3 regions of the Weissella soli genome follow, and region 2 is predicted to be linked to each of the others. Evidence: riboswitches for the same ligand, from Rfam matches in the RefSeq annotation. Region 2 holds a riboswitch; each other region holds the start of a gene.
The links. Region 2 has a riboswitch for thiamine pyrophosphate ahead of WSWS_RS05405 (thiamine-binding protein). Riboswitches for the same ligand answer to the same signal wherever they lie in the genome.
Positions count from the first base shown of each region.

Region 1: it holds a riboswitch for thiamine pyrophosphate, as region 2 does, so the genes downstream of both, WSWS_RS04465 (ECF transporter S component) here and WSWS_RS05405 (thiamine-binding protein) in region 2, are expected to answer to the same signal.
Region 3: it holds a riboswitch for thiamine pyrophosphate, as region 2 does, so the genes downstream of both, thiM (hydroxyethylthiazole kinase) here and WSWS_RS05405 (thiamine-binding protein) in region 2, are expected to answer to the same signal.

Region 1 covers NZ_CP017326.1:942,779-947,051, reverse strand. Annotated here, with positions in the region: gene WSWS_RS04475 (energy-coupling factor transporter transmembrane component T) at 1-243, opposite strand, end outside; gene WSWS_RS04470 (ABC transporter ATP-binding protein) at 236-1,639, opposite strand; gene WSWS_RS04465 (ECF transporter S component) at 1,650-2,213, opposite strand; TPP riboswitch at 2,372-2,465, opposite strand; gene WSWS_RS04460 (dihydroorotate oxidase) at 2,515-3,447, opposite strand; gene WSWS_RS04455 (ribose-phosphate diphosphokinase) at 3,881-4,273, shown strand, end outside.
Region 2 covers NZ_CP017326.1:1,128,549-1,132,821, reverse strand. Annotated here, with positions in the region: gene WSWS_RS05415 (TetR/AcrR family transcriptional regulator) at 1-465, opposite strand, end outside; gene WSWS_RS05410 (DUF2075 domain-containing protein) at 637-1,806, shown strand; gene WSWS_RS08295 (hypothetical protein) at 1,889-2,017, shown strand; TPP riboswitch at 2,029-2,119, shown strand; gene WSWS_RS05405 (thiamine-binding protein) at 2,198-2,497, shown strand; gene hrcA (heat-inducible transcriptional repressor HrcA) at 2,659-3,681, shown strand; gene grpE (nucleotide exchange factor GrpE) at 3,697-4,254, shown strand.
Region 3 covers NZ_CP017326.1:360,448-364,720, reverse strand. Annotated here, with positions in the region: gene WSWS_RS01740 (TenA family protein) at 1-38, opposite strand, end outside; gene thiE (thiamine phosphate synthase) at 22-684, opposite strand; gene thiD (bifunctional hydroxymethylpyrimidine kinase/phosphomethylpyrimidine kinase) at 686-1,483, opposite strand; gene thiM (hydroxyethylthiazole kinase) at 1,480-2,259, opposite strand; TPP riboswitch at 2,367-2,462, opposite strand; gene WSWS_RS01720 (ECF transporter S component) at 2,547-3,158, opposite strand; gene nrdF (class 1b ribonucleoside-diphosphate reductase subunit beta) at 3,358-4,273, opposite strand, start outside.

The sequences.
Region 1 (4,273 bases), 190 kb from region 2:
CAACGCAATATGCCAGTTGTCATAGGTACTAAAAGCCATGTATGACCACCAAGTCCCAAACGCAGCGGGTAGTGAAATCAGCAGCGCCCAGAACACTGGTTTTGGTTTAACACGTAATAGGAGCAACAAGGCCATCCCAATCAACACCAACACGCTATTTAACCAAACTGATTTAACAAACATGATGCCTAAACCAGTGATGGACACGAAGATCAACAAGGGTAAGGGTTGGCGATTAGTCATGAGGGGCCTCCGTTACTAGTGCGATGCGGTGATTAGCTAAGTGCAGTTCATAGTCGACGAATTCGTTTAAGAATTGACGTTGATGTGAAATCATCAATGCACTAATCTGATTAGTCACGATGTAGTCTTTAAGCAATGTGAGCAGGGTGCGAACCGAAGCACTATCCAGACCAGCCAGGGGTTCATCTAGTAATAGAACGGGATGACCGCTAATGAGGACGCTCAGTAATTGGACTTTTTTCTGTTGCCCACCAGATAGTTGGTACACGACGTGATCCAATACGTGGTCGAGGTTTAACGCAGTGATGGCGCGCTTGATACGGTCATCCGTCCAATAGTCCGTTAAGTGACTGTGGGCACGACTTTGCGCAAATTCTTCTCGGGGGGTCATCGTGATGAATTGGTCACTGGCATTTTGGAAAACATAACCTACGACTTGCGCCCAATCAAAGAGTTTATAGTCAGCCATTGTTTTACCAGCAAAAGTGACTTCACCGGACATGCTAAGTTGCTTACTAAGGACACGGAAAAGGGTCGATTTCCCAGAACCGTTTGCTCCTGATAGCAGGCCAAGCTGACCAACGGGTAAGGCAAAGCTACTATCATGCACGAGAATCGTTGCGCCAACCTGTAAGGTCAAGTCACGCCAGTGTAGCTGACTTTGTGCTGCAGGTGTCCCAACAATTGGTGGCACAGTTGGCGCCGTTAATTCAGTCAGGGCGACTTCAACGGGGCGTTGCTCCCGTAATTGAAAAACGTGGTCAACTAATGGTGCATAACCCGTTAAATCGTGGTCAGAGATAAAAATCGTTTTACCATGATCAGTTTGCAGCGACTTAATGATGTGCAACAACTGTTGGCGGCTTTCGGGATCAACATTGGCAAAGGGTTCATCTAACAAGATGATTTCCGCATTCAGCGCAAAAATGACAGCCAGGGCCACGCGCTGTTGTTCACCACCAGACATGGTGAATAACTGTCGTTCAGCTAATGGTACCAAGTCCAGCATCAGCAAAGCATTTTCAGTACGCGTCTGAATTTCTGTACGGGGTAATTGCAGGTTTTCTAACGCAAATTCAATTTGTTCACGCGGTGTTTGCATCGCAAATTGCCGTGTCGGATTTTGGAAAAGCATCGCAATGTGTTGTGCGCGTTCAAAACTGACAATTGGTCCAACGGGTTGTCCCAGCAAATAAACATCACCTTGCGTAATGTCACCGCTAAAATTAGGGTAGAGACCAGCCATTAATTTAAGTAAGGTCGATTTGCCAGAGCCACTGGGCCCGTAAAGCAAATTAAACGAGTTGGGTGCTAAAGTTAAAGCGACATCCCGAAGAATGTCGCTATTCTTTGACCCATAAGAGAAATTAAGTTTTCGAATTTCTAATTTGGTCATGAAATTATTCCTAGTGGCGAATGCCTGACTGATCAACTAACTTTTGAATCCAGTAAACTAATACACCGGCGAAAAATCCGATTGAAATGAAACGGATGATGAAAAGGGTGATGAGTAGGCCAAATGAGAATGTGTTGTAGCCACTTTGGAACCAGTCCCAAATGAACATCAAGACCGTCGTTGATACCGTTGACATGAACAAGCCAAACTTATCCCAGTTCTTGTAGCCAGTGAGCGCAAACCCAGCTTCACTGGAAACTCCCTGCACTAAACCATAAATGACATTTGAAAAGCCCCATTGTGAGAAGAGTAGCATTTCAACGACGGCTGCCAAGATTTCACCAATGGTTGTGGCACCGGCCTTTTTGAGTAACACACCAGCCATTGGACCAGCCATAATCCAAACACCCAGCGTCATGTCATTGGCATAAATCTTTAAAGGTGTGGCTGCAATCGCATTGTATGCGAAGCCCCATACTTCATAGATCACACCGAAGAAAATAGCAATAATGGCAAGTGTAATGACGTCATTTAATGACCATGAACGCTTGTCTTTTGATGAAACTGTTTGCATGGCGCAAACCTCCGAATTATTAGAATGTAACGTCAAACAAGCGTGATTCCCGCAAGCGCGATGGCAGTAGAACATCACAGCATTGGAATGATCGAACGCATGGAAAAGAAAAAAGACCCCGTCCAAGCAAAAAGCTGGACTGGGTCAGTTTACTTACTAGGTAAACAAACCAAGCTACCTCCGCCGGCATTATCCGGATCAGGTACGATGGGTATTATCTCAGCCCCAAAAGGAGCACCCCAGCTTGTTTGAATCGTCATAGGTAAGCATAACGGATTCTTAAAATAAATTCAATAGATAGTTACAGCGTTTGCAAGTTACCCCGGAAATCGGCTAGTGAACGATAGCCTTTTTTGGCCATCTCAGCTAATAATTCTGTCTTAAGACGGTCAAAGATAGCTGGTCCCTCAAAGGCAAGGTTGGTCCCGACCGAAACTAAATCAGCCCCACACAGGATGTGTTCATAGACGTCACGGCCGGTTTGGACACCACCGGTCCCGATAATTTTGATGGCAGGGTTCAGACGCAGTCGGAGGGCCCGAACATTGGCCAAAGCAGTTGGCTTCACGATTTCCCCGCCGATACCGCCAAAGCCGCCCTTAGGAGCGATCATCACGCTGTCGGTTTCTGGATCAATGGCCAGGGCGTTACCAATTGAATTAATGGTATTGACGAATGCCAAAGGGAAGTCGTTTAACACAGCCGCAACCATGTCGAAGTGCACAATATCGAAATAGGGTGGCAACTTGACCCCGAGGGGCTTGGTATAGAATTGGAAGACCTCAGTCAAAATGGCGCGGGTTGCATCGAAATCATAGGCCGTTTGTGGTTTACCAGGGACGTTTGGGCAAGATAGATTTAGTTCAACCAAACCATTAAAATTAGACGCTTGAATTTGGTGAAGCATCGCCAGATTATCGGTCTTGGTCAAGCCAGCAATTGACAGAAAAAGGGGCTTTACAGCCTGCTTAGTGATGACATAGTCTAAATAGTAATCTAAGCCATTATTAGGTAAACCCATCGAATTAATTGAACCAAGGGGCATTTTGGTAAAGCGGGGTGCTGGATTACCAGCCCGGAAACTAGGTGTGGCTGACTTGGTGACCAGTGACCCAGCCCCGGGGGCAGTCAATACCTGGTCAAGTTCCTCGGTGGTCATGCAATAGACACCAGCGGCATTCAGTAGGATGTCGTCAAATTCAAAGCCAGCAATGTTGGCGGTAAGCGTTGTCATGATGTTTTATTCCTCTCTGTGACTAATTAAACATAACAATATTGTGAAAAATTTATTTTAATCAGTGTACCCAATATTTGGTGAAAAGGGAAGGGAAAGATAGTGATATATGGAATTATTTTTTTGCGTACAACTTTCCTTGTACACCGGCGATGACTTACTATGCATTAAGGTAGAGAATATAGATTGAAAAATCTAAGAATGGGTTGATGACTCAAAGAGTAGCTAGCGATCAGGCGTGTTTCCACAGAAAAATCACACGGGAAGTCAAGTGAGAATGACAACTTACTTTTTGGTAGCACTTAGTTGCATTTAACTGACTAACGTGAAGCGCTTTCTTTTTTAGCAGTCAAGTAACAAAAACGTAAAAATTCTGGTAAAATTAAGACAATAAACAATTGTCAGTAACAAAGATGACGCGGAGGAATGACTGGTGAAAAGCACACTAAAAATTATTGGGTTATCAACAAATGCAGAATTGACCCAAAAAATTTCTGAAGAACTACATTTGCCAGTAACACCGGTTGAGGTGAAGCGCTTTAAGGACGGCGAGATCGCATTACGCGTGTTGGAAAGTATCCGTGGGGATGATGTATTTGTTGTGTCGCCAATCGGTGGTGAGGTTAATGATAGCTTTATGGAAATCATGATTGCAGTAGATGCTTTACGACGTGCATCAGCTAAAACGATTAATGTTGTCCTGCCATATTATGGATATGCCCGACAAGATCGTAAAGCAAAAGCACGCGAACCAATCAGTGCTAAATTAATTGCTTCATTACTCGAGATGAACGGCGTTGATCGCGTGGTTGCGGTTGATTTGCAT
Region 2 (4,273 bases):
TTGTTTGGTATAGTCAATGGGGATGATATCAGAATAATGGCCGTTGGACGCGATTAATTTACTAGAAATCATGTCATCAACCAGGTCTTTAATCTGATTGAAAAATTGGGGATCCCCCTTTTCTGAAAATAAGGTACGAATAGTTTCACGTTCTGAATCTGCATAATCGAGCGCAGCATTAAACGTATTAAAGAGTTCTTCGGCTTTGTTGTTTGGAGTATTATCAATGGCATAATCAATGTTGGACTGAATCGCGGCCGCAATTGATTGATGAATCGTATTTTCCAGGTGTTCAAGCAAGGCAAATTTGTCGGTGAAATGCACATAGAAGGTACCACGACTGATGCCGGCCGTACGCGTGATGTCAGAAACGGTTAGATTTGAAAACCCTTTTTCGTTAATCAACGAGATGAAAGCTTTTTTAATGTTTGCTTGGGTCTGGGCATTTTGTTCAATATGTTTCATGATGATACTCCTTTAATTGATTTGTAATTACTGCTTAATATAGCTTATTTGAACAGGGTGTTCAATTGGTTCCGTTAGAAAACTAATCCCTATATTAAGGTGCTTGAAAAGTAGCTCAATACTTACAAATGTGTATAATATGAAAAGAAGTTAGCGGAAAAGAGAGTTATCATGAGTGAAATCCTAAAAGAACAATTTTTGATCGATGAATTATCCGATCAGCAACAAACAGTCATTGCTGAGATGAATGACTATATCGCGGCCGGGATTCGGGGTAATCAGCATGCGGTTGCTATTATTCAAGGTGCTGCCGGTACAGGAAAATCAGTTGTCTTGATGCAATTAGTGAAGCAATACATGACCGATAAGCAGTACCGTACCGCCTTGGTCGTGAATCATCCCGAGCTATATAAGGCTTATCAAGATTTAGCTGAAGATATACCTGGTATCAAAGAACGTGATATTCGACGACCAACGTCATTGATTAATGAGGCACAGAAAAAGAATTGGTCATATGATGTTATTTTCGTGGATGAAGCGCATTTGCTATATTCCAAATCAGAACCCTATGCGCACTATCGCGGTGAGAACCAGTTAACCGATCTGATGAACTTGGCCAAGATCGTGGTTGTCGTGTATGATTTTGCGCAAGTCTTCCAATCAAAGATGTATTGGTCAAAGGACTTATTATTTAAAACGATTGGTAATCATCCTTACAAGCAATTTGATATGGATTTTCAATATCGTATGGTTGCTAGCCAAGAACAGGTTGCTTGGATTGATGATTTAACGGCTGAAAAGCCCATTTATGCATTCCCTGAAAATAGTCCTTTCGAGTTTGAAGTGTTTGACACAGCCGGTGCTTTATATGAACAAATTAAATTAAAAAATAAAGAAGTTGGGTTATCACGCGTGGTAGCTACTTCAGGATTTCCCCGGATTGATGGCCGGCATAATGTCGAGATGGATACCTTTTCAAAGCCCTGGGATGAGTGGGATCCACAACGCATGCACTGGGCTAAGCGGGAATACTCAATTGACCAAGTGGGGACAATTTACACCTTGCAGGGGTTTGATTTGAATTATGTGGGGATGATTATTGGGCCATCTTTTGGTTATGATGCAAAGACGGATGCCATGACCATTATTCCGTCAAAGTATTCACACAAAGAAATTTTTAAAAAGCGCTCTGATATGAAATTTACAGAAGCCCAGTACAAGGAGTTTATTGCTAACGTTCTGAATGTGTTGATGAAGCGTGGTAAGTTTGGCTTGTATTTGACAGCGTATGATGATGATTTGCGGCAGCGGTTAGTGGACTTATATCAACAGAAGCGTTAAAACACAAATAGCATCAGATTGGTTAAAAAGTCGGCAAAATAGTGCTACAATATAGATATTATGACAGATAGAGGTGGCCATCATGGCATATAGTAAAGAATTATTAGAAGAAACACAGGGCCACTTGCTTGACCTATTGATCCAAGATAAGCAATCAGCAGAAATTGTTACAGCTGTGTTTGCGTATTACGCAGAAAATGCGGCTAAGTAGTCAATAAAAATAAATTTTACTAGGGGCACCAGCAATGGTTGAGATGAACCCTTTGAACCTGATCAAATTAACATTTGCGTAGGGAAGTAAGTTTAATAGATGATATCGAAAACTCATCTCTAGACTTATGGTCTAGGGATGAGTTTTTTATATGCGTAAGCATGGAATGGAGAGAATAAAATGGCAAATGCAGCAATGGCAATTCAAGTGTTACCAAATACAACTGACACGGCTAAGTTACTTGAAATCGTCGATGCGGCGATTGCGGCAATTGATGCAAGTGGATTGAATTATGAGGTCGGTGCCTTTGAAACGACAATTGAAGGTGATTTGGATCAATTGGTGGCCTTGATTCCAGCCATTCAAGCAGCAAGTGTCGCAGCCGGTGCTGAAATGATCAATAATTACATTAAATTGGCGTATGCACCTGAGAAACATATTTTGACGACTGATGAGAAATTAGATAAATATCGTAAGTAAGTTAAACAAAGGCACCAAGGTGACGCTTGGTGCCTTTGTTTAACTTACTTTTAGCACTCTGAACAAAAGTGTGCTAAAAGTGTTGACAAGGTCCTTTGATGTGTGTATTATAATAAATGTTAGCAAGTAAGAAACAAGAGTGCTAACAAGGAGGCGCGCAAATGTTAACAGAACGTCAACGTTTAATATTGATGGCGATCATTGCGGACTATGCGCGTTCTGGCCGCGCAGTTGGCTCAAAGACGCTACTGGCAGAGTTACAGTTGCCGGTCAGTTCAGCCACAATTCGTAACGAAATGGCGTATCTTGAGGATCAAGGACTTTTACAAAAGGAACATACATCCTCAGGACGCGTCCCTTCGCAAACGGGGTATCGGTACTATGTTGATTTCTTGATGAAGTCACGGCGATTACCAACGGAGCTTGAGGTGAAGTTGCGGCGGGTGTTCAACCATCGTTTCCAACAAGTTGATGACTTGTTGGGACAGGTCACTCGCATACTAGCTGAAGTGACAGGTTACACAGTGGTTGCTTTGAAGCCGGAAGCCTTAGACGTACGTTTGTCAGGATTCCAGCTTGTCACAATTGATGGTCAGCAAAACATGGCGATTGTTGTGACTAGTGATGGTCAGGTGACGAGTCAGAGCTTCCGATTACCAACGGGGTCAAGTAGTTCTGATTTGCAGTCTTTGGTCAGTAACATCAACCAGACATTAGTCGGTCAGCCGATTCGAGTGGTTTTGCAAAGTTTGAGTGGTGATTTACCACTTGGGTTGGAGCGGACTATTCGGACACCAGCTGCTTTCCTACAATTATTTGGGGATATTTTGGCTCGTTCAATACAAGATACCGTCTTTATTGGCGGTCGGTTAAATGTCTTTGATTTTACAACGGATACCAATCTGCAAGATATTAAGGCATTGTACCAACTCCTTGAATCACCAGCACAAATGCGTCAGGTCATTGGCGCTGCAAATGATGGTGTGATGATTCAAATTGGTTCTGAAAATGATGATGACTTGTTGTCGCCATATAGCTTGGCCTCAACTTCCTACCGGGTACCTAATCATGGTACCGGTGAAATCGCCATCCTTGGACCCACCAATATGAATTATTCAGAAGTGGTCACTTTGCTCGCGACAGTTCGTGAAACTCTTGTCAGTGAATTAAAAGAATACTATTAGAAAAGAGGTGTTGACATGGCGGAAGATCAAAAGTCAGTCGATGAAGAAATTCAAGAAGAGGTAAGGCCTGAGGTTGAAGAAGCTGAGACAGTTGAAACTACGACAGAAGAAATTGTCGAAGTTGACCCTCTTGAAGAGTTACAAGCCAAGTATGATGAACTTGATGACAAGTTCTTACGGGCCGAAGCGGAGATGCAAAATATGCATGGTCGGTTTGCAAAAGAACAAGCAGCGGCCCTGAAGTATGCTAGTTCCAAATTGGCAAAGTCAGTGTTACCAGCGCTTGATAACTTGGAACGGGCCCTCGCGGTTGAAGTAGCGGATGAGGCCGCACAACAAATCAAGGCTGGCGTTGAAATTGTTTACAACAACCTGGTTAGTGCCCTTGCAGAAAATGATATTAAGGCTGTTGGTGTGGCAGGTGAATCGTTTGATCCAAATGTCCACCAAGCTATTCAATCACAGCCGGCCGATGATGAGCATCCTGCAGACACAATCGCCCAAGTGTTCCAAAAGGGGTATGTCTTGCATGATCGGGTTATCCGACCAGCAATGGTAGTTGTTTACAACTAACCCAGCAATACAAATGGCG
Region 3 (4,273 bases), 770 kb from region 2:
GTTGCTTGGGTTGTTAACCATTCATGCGTTGTCATCATGCCAAATTTGCTCCATTTCTTGCATTAAACTAACGGGTTGATCCGCCTGTAACGCCATACTAACGAACGCAACACCTTGCACACCAGTGGCTTTCAATGTTGCTAGTTGCGCAAGTGTGATCCCACCAATCGCGACCACTGGGAAGTGTTGTTCGTTCACGGCAAGGATTGCTTGCAGACCACTAATACCTTGGGCCATAGCGGCATCTTTTTTGGTTATCGTCGGATAGACTGGGCCGACGCCCAAATAGTCAATCCGCGTATATTGTTGGGCCGCACGCATCTCTGCAACTGTTCGGACTGACAACCCAATGAGCATCTCAGCTGGTACACTGGCGATGACTTCAGTGATTGGCATGTCCGTCTGACCGACATGGATACCATCTGCTCCAACTGCCAAAGCCAAGGCGACATCGTCATCGACAAAAAACGGAATGTGGTAGTGCCGTGCCATCTCTTTTAGTGTTTGTGCTAAGGCTAGGCGGGATGCGGCTTGCGTCAAGCCCCCTGTTTTTTCACGAAACTGATACGCTGTAATGCCAGCAGCCATGATGCGTTCAACCTGGGCGATGTACTGTGTGAGCGTATGTCCTGGCAGATCTTGTGAACCGCTGATAAAGTAACGTTCTAAGTAATTTGTTTGCATGCTAACCCTCCACCCAATGATTGAGGGGGCCGTGCCCGTGCCCCACGTTGATACTCTGTTTGATTGCTTCATAGGTGAATTGTTTAGCTGCTGGAAGGATGTCTTTGATATCAAGTCCCTTGGCTAAATTGGCGGTGATGTAAGCCGACAAGGTATCTCCGGTCCCATGCGTGCGAACCGTATCAATACGTGGTGCCGTGTACCAAGCGGATGATCCATCGGCAAATAAGGCATAGTCTCGCACCACCGTCGCTGATGCAGCGTGACCACCTTTGATCAAGACATGCTTGGCGCCAAGCGCCTGTAAAGCGCTCGCGGCCTGCATTATGTCTGCCTCTGTTTCAATCGAACGGTCAAGGAGCACCTGTGCTTCCTCTAAATTAGGCGTGATCACCGTTGCCAGTGGCAATAATTCAGTTTTCACAAGTGCAATGGCCGCATTGGTCAATAATTTCGCACCGCCCTTGGCCACCATCACTGGATCGACAACCACTGCGCCAAAATGTACATCAGCTAATTCCTGCACCACCTGATGTACGTGTTCAGCATCAAACAGGGCACCAGTCTTCACTGCTTTGATCGCAAAATCAGCGTCCACACTCTCAAATTGTTCATGCAAAAATGCACTGGGCGTGGGTAACAAGGCCTGTACACCATAGGTATTTTGGGCGGTTAACCCCACCACAATTGATGCGGCGTATACCCGTTGGTTATGAAAGGTCTTCAAATCCGCATTTATGCCGGCACCCCCGCCTGAATCAATCCCGGCAATCGTCACGACCTGTGGTACCTCAATCATTGTGTCACCTCCGCATACCTTGTGATATAGGCGTCATCGGCCACTGATAATTCATCAAACAGGGCCGGCATAAAGCGGCCGGGCAATCCCTGCGCCGAAACAGTGGCTTGCTGGCCGGCTGCTCCCAGCAACGCCGTGGCATATAAAGCTGCCCCATAATAGTCACTGGTAACCGCCGCAAATGTCGCAATCAAGCCACTCAACATATCACCAGCACCAACATTGACCGCCAGCAACTGCACATTATTTTGTACCAAAGCCACTTGCTTGCCATCGGTAATGACGTCCGTCGCCCCTGAGGCTACTACGATGGCCCCCGTACGATGAGCCACGGTTTGAGCCATTGCCACATCGGTTGTCGCCGTCAGGGCATCGATGCCTTGACCCGCGGTCTGTTGCTGTGCAAACCAACTAATTTCAGCTGCATTACCGCGAATAATATCAACCTGTACACTGTCCAATAAGCGCGTCACGAACTGACCCCGAAATGGCATGCCCACAGCAACCGGATCCAACACCACGGGCTTGCCTTGGGCATTGGCCATTTGGCCAACAGCTTCAAACAGGGCGAACTCATCTGCACGGATAGTGCCAATATTGAGCACGACCGCCCCCGCAATGCTCACCAATTCGGCCACTTCATCAATTGAGCGGGTCATCAACGGTGAACCCCCGATGACGTTAATTGCGTCGGCCACATGTTGTGGTGTGACCATATTAGCTAAATTCAACACCAACGGTTTGTGGTCCTGTAGTTTGCTATATAAGTTTTCCATGACATTCTCCTAATCCTAATAACAACAAGGGACACAAAAAGGCTCTCGAACCTGAAAAGCGGTTCGAGAGCCTTGGTAATAGATACTTATTAAATCAGAGTATTTCCCTAGTGCTCCCATCACTTTCCTACGCAAGTCTTAACTCAACAGGTTCAAAGGGTCCGAATCATCGTCTCAGCCAAATGGCTCCCCTAGTGAAAAAGATAATATTTAATTTACGCATTTAGCATAGCACAAGTTGCCAAGAACGTACATGACCAATCAAAAATATGCCAAAACTGTACGACCTAATTAAAGTTATAGCGATCAGCTACTAGCAACACGACCGAACCAATCACCGGCACGAAAATGGCGCCCGCAATCATTTCAAAAATACCATTAAAACCGACGACGACTTGTAACAACCAAGCCACTGAAGCCCCCCCGGCTGGAATACCCGTAAATGTGGTATGCATCACATTGAACCCAATCCAAGTCGACAAGACCACCAAGGCCGTATTAATCAACGCGGCCAATGCCCCTAGCCCCGCCAAGAAAATAGGACGCCGGGCAGTTTGACGGTTTTTAACGAAACGCCAATATAACCAACCAATGATCAAGCCAACTGCCATCCGTGGCACAATCGCCGTAATGGGATTACGAAACATCAACGCCCCCAGCGAGACGCCCGCAGCCCAAGCATTGTAAAAGGAGTAACTGCCCCAAATAAAACCTAAAAACAGACCGGTCTTTGGTCCGAGTATCATCGCGCCGATGGCCACCGTATAGGTAATGATTGTCACAGAAACCAACGGATTAATTGGCAGATTCCCTAACCAAGGTACCATGGCCTGTAATAGAATAATTGCAATAAATAATGCGGTTAACACCAAGTGACGTACTGATTGTGTCTTTTTCAAATTCCTATCCTCGTATTCTAAAAAATAGACGCAATACCCACTTCTATTTTAACTGAATTATTACCTTGTGACCATATCGAAAAGAGTCGTCTGACCAATTCCCCAGCAATAAAAAATATCGCCCGAGCAAGCTGCTCCTGGCGATATTCATCATCAGTACCTATTTATTAACGTCTAGTCTGACCCTGATCACGATGGCTTAGTCATTCAAACCGTAGTTGTAATCATCATCTTCCATGACTTCCAATTGCCCCAAGCGGTACCCATTACCAACTTGTGAAAAGAAATCATGATTTGAAGTCGTCGTTGAAATACCATTCATCACGATTGGGTTCACATCCTCGGCGCCATCAGGGAACAACGGATCTTGCCCTAAATTCATTAATGCCTTATTCGCATTGTATCGAATGAAGGTCAAAACGGATTCAGTCCAACCGACGCCATCGTATAGTTCGTGCGTGTACTTTTCTTCATTCGCATAAAGTTCCATCAACAAATCATACATCCACATCTTCAACTTGTCTTGCTCGGTTTCGGGTAGTTCGTTGAAGCCCAGTTGGAACTTGTAACCAATATAAGTCCCGTGGACCGACTCGTCACGCAAAATCAGCTTAATAATTTCGGCCACGTTGTTCAGTTTGTTGTGGCCAAGATAGTACAATGGCGTGTAGAAACCAGAATAGAACAAAAATGTTTCGAGAAAGACTGACGCAATTTTCTTTTGCAGATCAGTTCCTGTTTGGTAAATATTGTTAATCCGTTGCGCTTTAAATTGCAGGTAATCATCAGAACCCGTCCAGTTAAAAATCTCTTCAATCTCAGCTGGTGAATTTAAGGTTTCAAAAATCGATGAATATGACTTAGCATGCACCGATTCCATGAATTCGATATTATTCAGGACAGCTTCTTCGTGCTGGGTCCGCACTGCGGCCTTCAATGATGACATACCATCTTGTGATTGTAATGTATCAAGCAATGTCAAGCCACCAAACACATGCCCAACAAGGTAGTGTTCGCCATCTGTCATCTTACGCCAATCATCTAAATCATTTGATAGCGGAATACGCGTATCCAACCAAAATTGTTCTGTTAATTTTTCCCAAGTTGCTTTATCA